2 regions of the Amycolatopsis sp. NPDC004747 genome follow, and region 2 is predicted to be linked to the other one. Evidence: riboswitches for the same ligand, from Rfam matches in the RefSeq annotation. Region 2 holds a riboswitch; the other holds the start of a gene.
What was found. Region 2 has a riboswitch for S-adenosylmethionine ahead of thrC (threonine synthase). Riboswitches for the same ligand answer to the same signal wherever they lie in the genome.

Region 1: another riboswitch for S-adenosylmethionine. It lies ahead of ACWEGE_RS23045 (methionine ABC transporter ATP-binding protein); the one in region 2 lies ahead of thrC (threonine synthase).

What each region holds. Positions count from the first base shown of each region.
Region 1 is NZ_JBSGBQ010000013.1:233,536-239,266, reverse strand. Features, by position in the region: gene metG (methionine--tRNA ligase) at 1-179, shown strand, start outside; gene ACWEGE_RS23060 (TatD family hydrolase) at 189-1,025, shown strand; gene ACWEGE_RS23055 (transglycosylase family protein) at 1,315-2,748, shown strand; gene rsmA (16S rRNA (adenine(1518)-N(6)/adenine(1519)-N(6))-dimethyltransferase RsmA) at 3,014-3,871, shown strand; SAM riboswitch class I at 3,976-4,066, shown strand; gene ACWEGE_RS23045 (methionine ABC transporter ATP-binding protein) at 4,278-5,291, shown strand; gene ACWEGE_RS23040 (4-(cytidine 5'-diphospho)-2-C-methyl-D-erythritol kinase) at 5,416-5,731, shown strand, end outside.
Region 2 is NZ_JBSGBQ010000008.1:57,228-62,958, forward strand. Features, by position in the region: gene holA (DNA polymerase III subunit delta) at 389-1,369, opposite strand; SAM riboswitch class I at 1,518-1,651, shown strand; gene thrC (threonine synthase) at 1,665-2,930, shown strand; gene ACWEGE_RS15055 (ComEC/Rec2 family competence protein) at 3,114-5,486, opposite strand.

The sequences.
Region 1 (5,731 bases), on a different contig from region 2:
ACATCGACGGCCGGGTCAACCCGATCCTCACCGGCGACTACGCGGCCGAGCAGGCGAAGTGGGCGTCGACGCCGATCGAGGTCGGCAAGCCCCTGGAAAAGCCGTCGCCGCTGTTCACCAAGCTCGACCCGGCGCTCGGCGAGACCGGTCCGGAGTGGGCGCCGATCATCAAGGAGTAAGAAGAACGCATGGGTGATCAGAAGCGCGAGCTGCCGCCGGTCCCGGACCGGCTCCCGGTGTCGGTGGTGGACGCGCACACCCATCTCGACGCGTGCGGCGCGGTCACCGCGGCCGATGTCACGGCCATGGTCGACCGCGCCGAGCGCGCCGGCGTCGCCCGCGTCGTCACGGTCGCGGACGACCTCGCCTCGGCTCGCTGGGTCACCGAGGCCGCCACCTGGGACCGCCGGGTCTGGGCCGCCGTGGCGATCCACCCGACCCGGACCAAGGAGTTCGGCGAGGCCGAGAAGTCCGAAGTGGAACGCCTGGCCGCGCACGAGCGCGTGGTCGCGGTGGGCGAGACCGGCCTCGACTACTACTGGGACTACTCGCCGCACGACGCCCAGCAGGAGGCGTTTCGCTGGCACATCGACCTCGCGAAGCGGCTCGGCAAGCCGCTGATGATCCACGACCGCGAGGCCCACGACGACGTGCTGCGCATCTTGGCCGAAGAGGGTGCGCCGAATGCCGTAATCTTCCATTGTTTTTCCGGGGACGCGGAAATGGCGCGCAAGTGCGTCGACGCGGGGTATGTCCTTTCCTTCGCGGGCACGGTGACGTTCAAGAACGCGAAGGGGCTCCACGAGGCGGCCCGGCTCTGCCCGGCGGGGCAGTACCTCGTCGAGACCGACGCCCCGTTTCTGACCCCCCACCCGTTCCGTGGGCGGCCGAACGAGCCGTTCGGCGCCGCTTACACCGTCCGTCACCTCGCGGCGCTCAGGGGCGAAGCTGTCCACGAAGTCGCCGAATCGGTCCGGACCACCGCCGAGCGGGTGTACCGACTCCCCAGTGTCACAACGGGTTGAACGCATTGCGACATAAGGGGTCCGGCCTACGCCACCTGAAGGAGTGACCCAGATCACGACACTCCGGGGGGTGTTTGCGCAACCCGCCGCGACCCGTTACTGTCCCGTGATCGTGCCGGTCGGTACTGCACTCAGCAGTTGCCGGCTGTTACGCCCACAGTCACGTCAGTGCACGTCGGGGAAGCGGAACCGGGAGCGGTACGGCCCGGAACCGTGACGATGGCGCCGGCTGCGGGCCCAGACGTAAAGGTGCTGCCCCGAACGGCGCCTTGGGAAAGGGAACGACCCGGTGACAGGTAGCAGACAGGCTGGAGCGCGCTCCGCGGCCGTGCTCGATCGCGAATTCGGCTTCGAGGACACTGCGTACGGCCAGCTCGACTTCTCCGACGACCCGAACATCACGCAGCAGGACATCCTCGCCGCGCTCGGCCCCGATGCCGACGCGATGATGGCCGAGATCGACGTCGACGTCGACGAGCTGATCCGCCTCATCAACGCCGAGACGACGTACCTGCCCCCGATCGTCATCCCGGACGAGTTCGAGTCGGACCGCACAGCTTCCCCGCAGGCCCGCAAGGCCGCGCTGGACGAGGGGCTCCGCGAGACCACCAAGGTCTGGAAGCGCCGCTTCCTCAAGGGTGCCGTCCTCTCCGTCATGATTTCGATCGCCGGCGGCGGCGCGGCCGCGCTGGCGATGAACAAGAGCATCACCGTCGACGTCGACGGCCACCAGCAGACCGTGCACTCCTTCGGCGACACCGTCGGCGAGGTGCTCGAGGACGCGGGCCTGTCCGTCGGTGCGCACGACTCGCTCTCCCCGTCCCCGCAGGCTGAGGTCGGCGACGGCGGCGTCATCAAGCTCGAGCGCGGCCGCCAGCTGAAGATGATCGTCGACGGCGCGGAGCACACCTCCTGGGTCCGCGCGACCCACCTCGGCGACGCGCTGTCCCAGCTCGGCATGGCCGAGATGGACAAGCCCGGCACGTGGATGTCGATGCCGAAGAGCGGTGAGCTGCCCCTGGAGGGCGCCACCGTCGAGATCAAGACCCTGAAGAACATCACCCTGTACGACGGCGGCAACGCGCCGAAGCAGGTCAAGACCACCGCGGTCACGACGAAGGAGTTCCTGGGCGAGTACAAGCTCACCCTGGGCCCGGAGGACCAGGCCGAGGGCGGCCTGGACGTCAAGCTGACCGACGGCGCCGAGGTGCACATCAGCCGCACCGGCGTCTCGACGGTCGTCCAGAAGGAGTCCATCGACCCGCCCGAGCAGCGCGTCGACGACCCGGACCTGGCCAAGGGCAAGACGCAGGTCGAGGACCCCGGCACGCCCGGTGAGAAGGAAGTGACCTACAAGGTCACGCAGAAGAACGGCAAGGAGGTCGGCCGGGAGAGCATCTCCGAGAAGGTCCTCACCCAGCCGAAGCCGAAGATCGTCCACGTCGGCACCAAGCAGGCCCCGAACCCGGACATCGGCGACGGCTCCGCGTGGGACCGCATCGCGCAGTGCGAGTCGGGCGGCAACTGGGCCATCAACACCGGCAACGGCTACTACGGCGGCCTCCAGTTCGACAAGCGCACCTGGGACGCCTACGGCGGCGACGAGTACGCCGCGCTGCCGAACCAGGCCACGCGCGAGCAGCAGATCGCGATCGCCGAGAAGGTCAAGGCAGGCCGTGGCGGCAGCTACAGCGCCTGGCCGGTCTGCGGCAAGAAGGCCTGACGCATTCCACGAACCGGCCCCCGTCCACCCCGGACGGGGGCCGCTTCGCGTGCGCCAAGAGACATCACGCGTGATTGGGGAGTCAACTCGCGTGATCAAGGAGTCGACACGCCGGATCCGCCCCACCTCGCCGTATCGTCCCTCCAATCACGCGTGTCGACCCTCCAATCACGCGAGATGCCCTCCCAATCACGCGAGATCCGCCCTCGATCACGCGAGATCCGCCGCTGATCACGCCGGTTCCGGGTTCAAGTAAGCTCCTCCGGTGGTTGAACTGCTGGGACCGGCCGAAATCCGCGGGCTGGCGGCCGAACTCGACGTGCGGCCGACCAAGAAGCTCGGGCAGAACTTCGTGCACGATCCCAACACCGTGCGGCGGATCGTCGAGCTCGCGAACGTCACCGCGGACGACGTCGTCCTCGAGGTCGGGCCCGGGCTCGGGTCGCTGACCCTCGGGCTGCTGGCCACCGGCGCGCGGGTCGTCGCCGTCGAGATCGATCCCAAGCTCGCCGAACGGCTGCCCAAGACCGTCGCCGAACGCGGGCCCGAGGCCGCGGACCGGCTGACCGTCGTCGGCGCCGACGCCCTGCGCGTCACCCGCGAGGAACTGGGCGAGCCGACCGCCCTCGTCGCCAACCTGCCCTACAACGTCGCCGTACCCGTCGTGCTGCACCTGCTGGCCGAGGTGCCGTCGCTGCGGACCGGGCTGGTCATGGTGCAGACCGAGGTGGCCGACCGGATGGCCGCCGGACCCGGCAGCCGGATCTACGGCGTGCCGAGCGTCAAGCTCGCCTGGTACGGCCCCGCACGCAAGGTCGCCGCCGTGCCACGCTCGGTGTTCTGGCCGGTGCCGAACGTCGATTCCGCGCTCGTCGCCTTCGAGCGTGCGGACTCGACGGCGTCCGACGACCGGGACCGCCTCTTCGGCCTGGTGGACGCCGCCTTCTCACAACGCAGGAAGACGCTCCGGGCCGCGCTCGCGGGCTGGGCGGGCTCGGCCGAGCGGGCCGGCGAACTCCTCACCGCCGCCGGGATCGACCCCAAGACCCGCGGTGAGCAGCTGGACGTGCACGACTTCGCCCGGATCGCCGCGCGCGTTGGCGACTCCACAGTCGAGCCGTGAAAACACGCCTCCACCGGTCCTGATCTCGCGATTCGGACACCGCCAGTCGTGTGATCTGGGCCAACGGGCTTGCGTTCGCTCCTCGGGATCGGTTTTACTCAGTACGTCCATCCCGAGCGACTGAGAGACCTGGCTCGCCGAAGTCGCAGCAACCACCCTCCACAGGGCAGGTGCTACCGCCAGGACCGATGGAGGCCGTTTTCGATGAAGAGGGTAGCTCGCCCCCTGCTCCTGACCAGGCGTCGAGTAGTCGACGAAGGCCGCCGCTCCGTGACCGCGTGTCGACGCTCCAGCTGAGCTAGTCCGAGCCGGTCCACCTCTTCTTCATGCACCGTCCACAACGGACGGACCTTCGCTTGCGGCCGGGCGCGCCCATGGGGGCGGCGCCCCGTTTTCTGGAGCCTTCGTGATCACCGTCGAAAACCTGTCCAAAACCTTTGCCACCAACGGAAACTCGGTCATCGCCCTGCGGGACGTGAGTGTCGACGTCCAGGCAGGCTCGCTCTTCGGCGTGGTCGGTCCCGCCGGGTCGGGCAAGTCCGTCCTGGCCCGGTGCATCGCGCTGCAGGAGCGCCCCGACCGCGGCGTCGTCCGCCTCGACGGCCTCAACACCGGCACCCTCGACGGCCGTCGCCTCCGCGAAATCCGCCGTCAGCTCGGCGTCGTCTCCACGAAGCCGGAGCTGATCGCCGAACGCACCATCGCCGGCAACATCGCCTCGCCGCTCGAGCAGCTCGGCGTCGACGGCCCGCAGCGCCGCAGCCGGGTCGGCTCGCTGCTCGACCTCGTCGGCCTGACCCAGCGCGCCGCGCAGCGCCCCGAGGAGCTGACCGCCGGTCAGCTCCGCCGCGTCGCGGTCGCGAAGGCGCTGGCGGCGGCCCCGGCCGTGCTGCTGGCCGACGACCCGACCGCCGGGGTCGACCCGGAGGAGGCCGGCGCGGTGCTGGCCGTCCTCGACCGGGCCCGTTCGGAGCTGGGCACCACGGTCGTCGTCACGACGCCGGACGCGGGCGTGGTCCGCCGGGTCTGCGACGACGTCGCGGTGCTGGAGGACGGCACGGTCGTCGAGCGCGGCACGGTGCTCGACCTGATCTCGAACCCGGCCAGCCGCACCGCGCAGGCGCTGCTGCCCGCCATCGAGACCACGCGCGCGCAGGCGGCGCGCTACGACCGCTCGGCCGACGTCGTGCTGGTCGGCTTCGCCTCGGTGGGTGCGCTGCTGCCCGAGGCGGCGGGCCGGTTCGACGTCGAGTTCGCCACCATCGGCGGCGGCCTGACCCGGATCGGCGACACGCCGGTCGGCCGGTTCCGCCTGGGTGTCCGCGGCGAGCGGGCCGACGCGGCGCTGGCCTGGGTCGCCGAGCGCGGTGGCCACGTCACGCACACCGCGCGTGGCCCGCAGGGTGTCGCGGCTGCCTGATCCACTGTCTTCCGGGGGTTCCGGGTGGCGGAGCCCCCGGCCCGGGGCGAAGCCCCGCTTGTCACAGGACGCCCCGATGCGCACGTCGCATCGGGGCGTTCCCGCGGGCACGTAGGCTGGTCGGGTGCTCGCCGTAGTTCCGCCCCCAGTCACCGTCCGGGTCCCGGCCAAGGTCAACCTGCACCTGTCGGTCGACGACCTGCGCGAAGACGGTTACCACGAGCTGGTCACCGTGTTCCAGGCGCTGTCGCTGACCGACGAGGTGACCGTCGCGGTCACCGAAGAGCCCGGCATCGAGGTCTACGGCGAAGGGGAGGGCTCGGTCCCGACCGGCCCCGAGAACCTGGCCTGGCGCGCGGTCGAGGCGCTGGCCGCGCACGTCGGGCGCACCGGCGAGCCGAAGGTCCGGGTGGTGCTGCGCAAGGGCATCCCGGTCGCCG
Region 2 (5,731 bases):
GGGCGGCAGCCGGAGCCGCGCGGCTTGCGGCTGGCGGCTGGCGGCTGGCGGCTGGCGGCCGGAGTCGCACGGCTTGCGGCCGGCGCGGCTGGCGGCCTGAGCGGCACGGCTTACGGCCGGCGCGGCCAGGAACAGCCACCGGCGCGCGGCGGGCGCGGCATCCAGCGCGGCGCCAGCCGCGAACAGCCGCCTGCAGCCGGAGCGGCGCGGCCCGCGGCCAGAGCGCGGCGTGACCGGCGGCCAGCGCGGAGCTACTGGCGGCCGTGAGCCCGGTGCTCACCAAGCGGGCCGCGAGGTGCTCGAACTCGTGCGAGCATCCCGTGAGTCGCTCGTGCGTTCGCGGAGCGATTCGGGCGCGCCCCGGCGGCTCGGCGGCGTTGGGCAGCGATCAGCGGTCGCCCTTTGCCGCCGCCACCTCGAGGACCGCTCGCTCCAGCGCGTAGCCCGGGTCCGCCGCCACGCCCTTGACCTCGGCGTTCAGCCGCGCGACCACGCGCATCGCCGTCGCGAGGCCGTCGGGGTTCCAGCCGCGGGACTGCCCCTGGGCCTTGCGGATCTTCCACGGCGGCATGCCCAGCTCGCCCGCCATCTGGTTCGGGTTGCCGCGGCCGGCGCCGGAGACCCGGGCGATCGTGCGGACCGCGTCCGCCAGCGCGTCGGCGACCAGGACGTGCGGGACGCCCAGCTGCATCGCCCAGCGCAGCGACTCCAGCGCCGCCGCGCGGTCGCCGCTGACCGCCTTTTCCGCGACCGCGAAGCCGGTCACGTCGGCGCGGCCGCGGTGGTAGCGGCGGACCGCGTCGGCGTCGACCGCGCCGCCCGTGTCCGCGACCAGCTGCGTCGCCGCCGAAGAGAGTTCGCGCAGGTCGGAGCCCACGGCGTCGAGCAGGGCGGCGACCCCCGCCGGGTCGATCTTGCCGCTCACCCGGCGCACCTCGTGGCGCACGAACTGCTCTCGCTCGGCCGGCTTGGTGAGCTTCGGGCACTCCGTGACCTCGGCGCCGGCCTTCTTCAGCACCGCCGGCAGCGACTTGCCCGCCTTGCTGCGGCCGCCGCCGGTGTGCACGACGATTAGCACGACCCCCTCGGCCGGGTCCTTCAGGTAAGCCGCGACGGCGTCGGCCAGCTCCTGCGAGATGTCCTGCGCCGACTCGAGGACGATCACCCGGCCTTCGCTGAACAGCGACGGGCTGACCAGTTCGGCCAGCTCGGGGGCTGTGAGATCGGACACCCGGACCCGGGTCAGCTCCGCGGTCGCGTCCATCGCGCGGGCGGCGGCGAGCGTCTCGCGGACGGCCCGCTCGATCAGCAGTTCTTCCTCCCCCAGCACCAGCTGCAGCGGGGCCGGGGCGGTGGCTTGCGCGGTCACCCGTGAATCCTCTCACTTGCGCTCTTGTGCGCCCGCTCCGGTGATGTCGAGCGGCCACCATGGCACGGGCCGAGCGCGATGTCGTACGGTGTAGCCGAGGCAGCCCGCACCGGAAGATCCGGAGTGCGCGGCACCGACAACCGAATACCGCTCATCCAGAGGGGCAGAGGGAACGGCCCGACGAAGCCCCGGCAACCGGCGTACAGCCTGTCATCCCGCGATCGCGGGATAGCTGACGACCACGGTGCCAATTCCGGCCCGCTTCGGCGGGGCAGATGAGGAAAGGAACCTCGCGATGACCGCCACCCTCGGCACGACCTCCACCACGAAGACCCCGGATCTCGGTCCGGCCGTCGAGCTGGTGTCGAAGGAAGAGGGCCACCGGCAGCCGCTCGCTCCGGAGTTCGTCTCCGCCGAAGACTTCTCGCCGCTCGAGGTCGCCTACGACTTCGGCCGTGTCCGCCGCGAGGACATCGAGGCGGGTCCCAAGAACATCTGGCGCTACAAGAAGCTCCTTCCGGTTCCGTCCAACGTCGAAGAGATCCCGAACACCGAGCCGGGCGCGACGCGGCTGGTCCGCGCCGACCGCCTCGCCAAGGAGCTCGGCCTCAAGCGCGTGTGGGTCAAGGACGACACCGGCAACCCGACGCACTCGTTCAAGGACCGCGTCGTCGCCGTCGCGCTGGCGGCGGCCCGCGAGTTCGGGTTCGAGGTGCTCGCGTGTCCGTCGACCGGCAACCTGGCCAACGCGACGGCCGCCGCGGCCGCCCGCGCCGGCTGGCGGTCGGTCGTGCTGATCCCCAAGACCCTCGAGCGCGCCAAGATCCTCACCACCGCGGTGTACGACGGCGACCTCCTCGCCATCGACGGCAACTACGACGACGTCAACCGCCTTGCCACCGAGCTCGCCGGCGAACACCCGAAGTGGGCGTTCGTCAACGTGAACGTCCGGCCGTACTACTCGGAGGGCTCGAAGACGCTGGCCTTCGAGGTCGCCGAGCAGCTCGGCTGGCGCATCCCGCCGCAGATCGTCGTCCCGATCGCCTCCGGTTCGCAGCTGACCAAGGTGGACAAGGGTTTCCGCGAGCTGGGTCAGCTCGGTCTCGTGGAAGCCAGCCCGTACAAGGTGTTCGGCGCGCAGGCCACCGGCTGCTCGCCGGTGTCGGCGGCGTTCCGCGAGGGCCACGACGTGGTCCAGCCGGTGAAGCCGGACACGATCGCCCGCTCGCTGGCCATCGGCAACCCGGCCGACGGCCCGTACGTGCTCGACATCGTCAACCGCACCGGCGGCGCGATCGAGGACGTCTCCGACGAAGAGGTCGTCGAGGGCATCCGCCTGCTGGCCCGCACCGAAGGCATCTTCACCGAGACGGCCGGCGGGGTGACCGTCGCCACGGCGAAGAAGCTGGTCGAGACGGGCAAGCTGGACCCGGACGCCGAGACGGTTCTGCTGATCACCGGCGACGGCCTCAAGACCCTCGACGCGATCGAGAACCACGTCGGCCCCAAGGCGACGCTGCCGCCCTCGGCCGCGGCCGTGAACGAGGCTCTGGGTTACTGAGCTCCCGTCCGGGGCGGGCACTTCGGCCCGCCCCGGACGCTCAGCGGTCGCCCACGATTCGGTGGTGGTCGCGGACCAGCCACGCAGATCGCGCCCACCGCGGCACCTCCGGCGAGACAGCCCGCGGAGTTGCCGACCGCGTTGCCTACGACGGTCTTCGCCGTTCCCAGGCTTGGCCGGCCGTCACCGGCGAGGTGGGCCGCGGGGCTCGCCTCGGCGGGATATTGCCGTTCCGGTGACCACCGCCGTGTCGCCATCCAGGTCAGTGCGGGTGACTCGTGCGCCGAGAGCCGCTAGTGTGTCCATTGTGGACTTACTGGGGTGTCCGTACGTGTTTCCCGCGCCCACGCTGACCAATGCCACCCGTGGGGCCACTGCCGCGAGGAACGCCGGCAGCGAATACCTGCTTCCGTGGTGCGGGACTTTCAACACCTCCGCCTTCAGATCTCCGATGTCGGCCAGCAGGTCCGCCTGGGCCGCCAGTTCCACGTCGCCGGTCAGCAGGACCCGGCCTGCCGTGGTCTCCGCGCGCAGCACCACCGAGCTGTTGTTGATCGTCGTGCCGTCCTGTGGCCCGTCCTGCCTCGCCGGTACGTAGCGGGGGCCCAGTACGTCGATGGCCAGGCCCGGCCAGGCCAGCCGTTCGCCCGGGTTCAGCTCCACCAGCGGCACCGCCCGCCGCGCGGCCTCGGCGGCGACCTGCCGCCACGCCCAGCCCGGTGACCGCCCGGGGCCGACGGCGATCGCGCCGACCGCGCGGCCGTCGAAGACCGAGGCGAGCCCGCCGATGTGGTCGGCGTGCAGGTGGCTCAGCACCAGCAGCGGGATCCGGTCGACCGCCAGCCGATGCAGGCATTCGTCGACCGGGCCCGGCTCGGGTCCGGCGTCCACGACGACCGCCCGCCCCGGCTCGGCCGTCGCCAGCACGACGGCGTCGCCCTGGCCGACGTCGCACTCGACCATCGCCCAGTTCCGCGGCGGCCAGGCGGGCGCCAGCACCCGGACCGGGACGAACACCAGCAGCGCGCCGGCCACGAGCACCGCCATCAGCACCCGCACTCGCCGGTGCCGGACCGCGAGCATCAGCACGATGAGGACGGCGGCGGCCAGGAGACCACCCGTCCAGCCACCGGGCCAGGCGATGACGGCGCCCGGGGCCCGCGCGCCGTGCCGGGCGACGGTGATCAGCCACCGGGCCTCCGGATCGGCCAGGTGCACCAGGACCTTCCCGGCGCCCGGCCACCACGGGCCGGTGAGGGTCGCCAGCACGCCGAGCACCGTCGCCGGGGCCACCACGGGCGCGGCGAGGACGTTTGTCAGCACCGAAACCAGGCTCACCGAACCCGCCATGCCCGCGAGCACCGGCGCCGTCACCAGGAAAGCCGCCAGCGGGATCGTCAGCCCTTCCGCGAATCCGGGCGGGATCCCGCGGCGGACCAGGGCATCGGCCCAGCGGGGTGCCAGCAGGACCAGCCCGCCGGTGGCGCAGACCGACAGCGCGAAGCCGAAGTCCGTGGCCATCGCCGGATCCGCCACCACCAGCACGCAGACCGCGAACGCCAGCGCCGGCAACGCCGAACCACGGCGTCCCAGCGCCAGGGCCAGGAGCGCCACGGCCGCCATGACGCCCGCGCGCAACACGCTCGGCTCCGGACCGACGAGGACGAGGAAGCCGGCCAGGCACGTCCCGGCCGCCGCGGCCGACAGCCGGGGCCCGAGCCGGAGCAGGCGCAACAGGAGCAGTACCGCCCCGCAGACGACCGCCAGGTTGCCGCCGCTGACCGCGGTGAGGTGCGCGAGGCCCGCCGAGACGAACTCCTGCTCGACGCGTGGGGACAACGCGCTCGTATCGCCCAGTACCAGCCCTGGCAGCAGGCCCGCGGGTTCGTCCGGCAGAACCTGGCACAGGTCGTGGAGGCCGGCGCGCAGCCCGGCCGCCGCCCGCTGCCACCACGGCGCCGGGCCGGGCTCCCCTGGCGGGCCGCGCACCGACAGCACGGCCGCGGTCAGGTCCGAGCCGCGTGGCGGCATCAGCAGGCCCGTCGCGGTCACCTCTTGGCCTGGCAGCAGGGACGTCCACTGTTCGACCGGGGCCAGCAGCAGGACGCGACCGGACGAGGAGACCGGTCTTCCGTCGACCGAGGCCGTGCGGACGTCGGCTGTGAGGACGACCGATCGGGCGCCGGCTTGCCGATCGGCATACCCCGCGCTGCGCACGGGCTTAGGGCGTTCGGCGACGATGACCTGCAGTGCTGCCGGCAGCCCTTCGGCCGCGGAGGCGCGTAGCTCGTCACGTTGGGCGTCGCGGATTCGCCAGGTGATCGGGCCGGCGGCCAGGAGGCCGAGGATCAGCAGGGCTGCCGCTGTGTCGCGCGCCCTGGGGTGGTCTCGGGCGCGCCACAGCACGAGACCGGCCGCGACTGTGGCGGCGAGGCCGGTGGCGAGGGCCGTCCACCAGCCGAGGAGGAGGCCGGTCAAGGCCGCCAACCAGCACGCCGCGGCGGCCGGGACGAGCCGCATGTCCTGCCGGGTGTCGGGGGCGGGGCTGGTGCTCATCCAGCCGTCACCTCCGGAAGGCGAACGAGCTCGACCACGGCACCGAGCGCCGCCGGCCGGCTCGCGCAACCGCGGAAGGCAGTTGGCGACCGCCGCCTTCTCCTGCAAACAATCGAGCACGTCCTCACGAGGTGCCAAAGAACGGCCCAATTGGCGCACCGAATACACGGCGGCAACACCCGATTCGACGACGCCCCCACGCCCTCCAGAAGCCGCGTGCCCTGCCGGGCGCCGGGGGCCGGGTT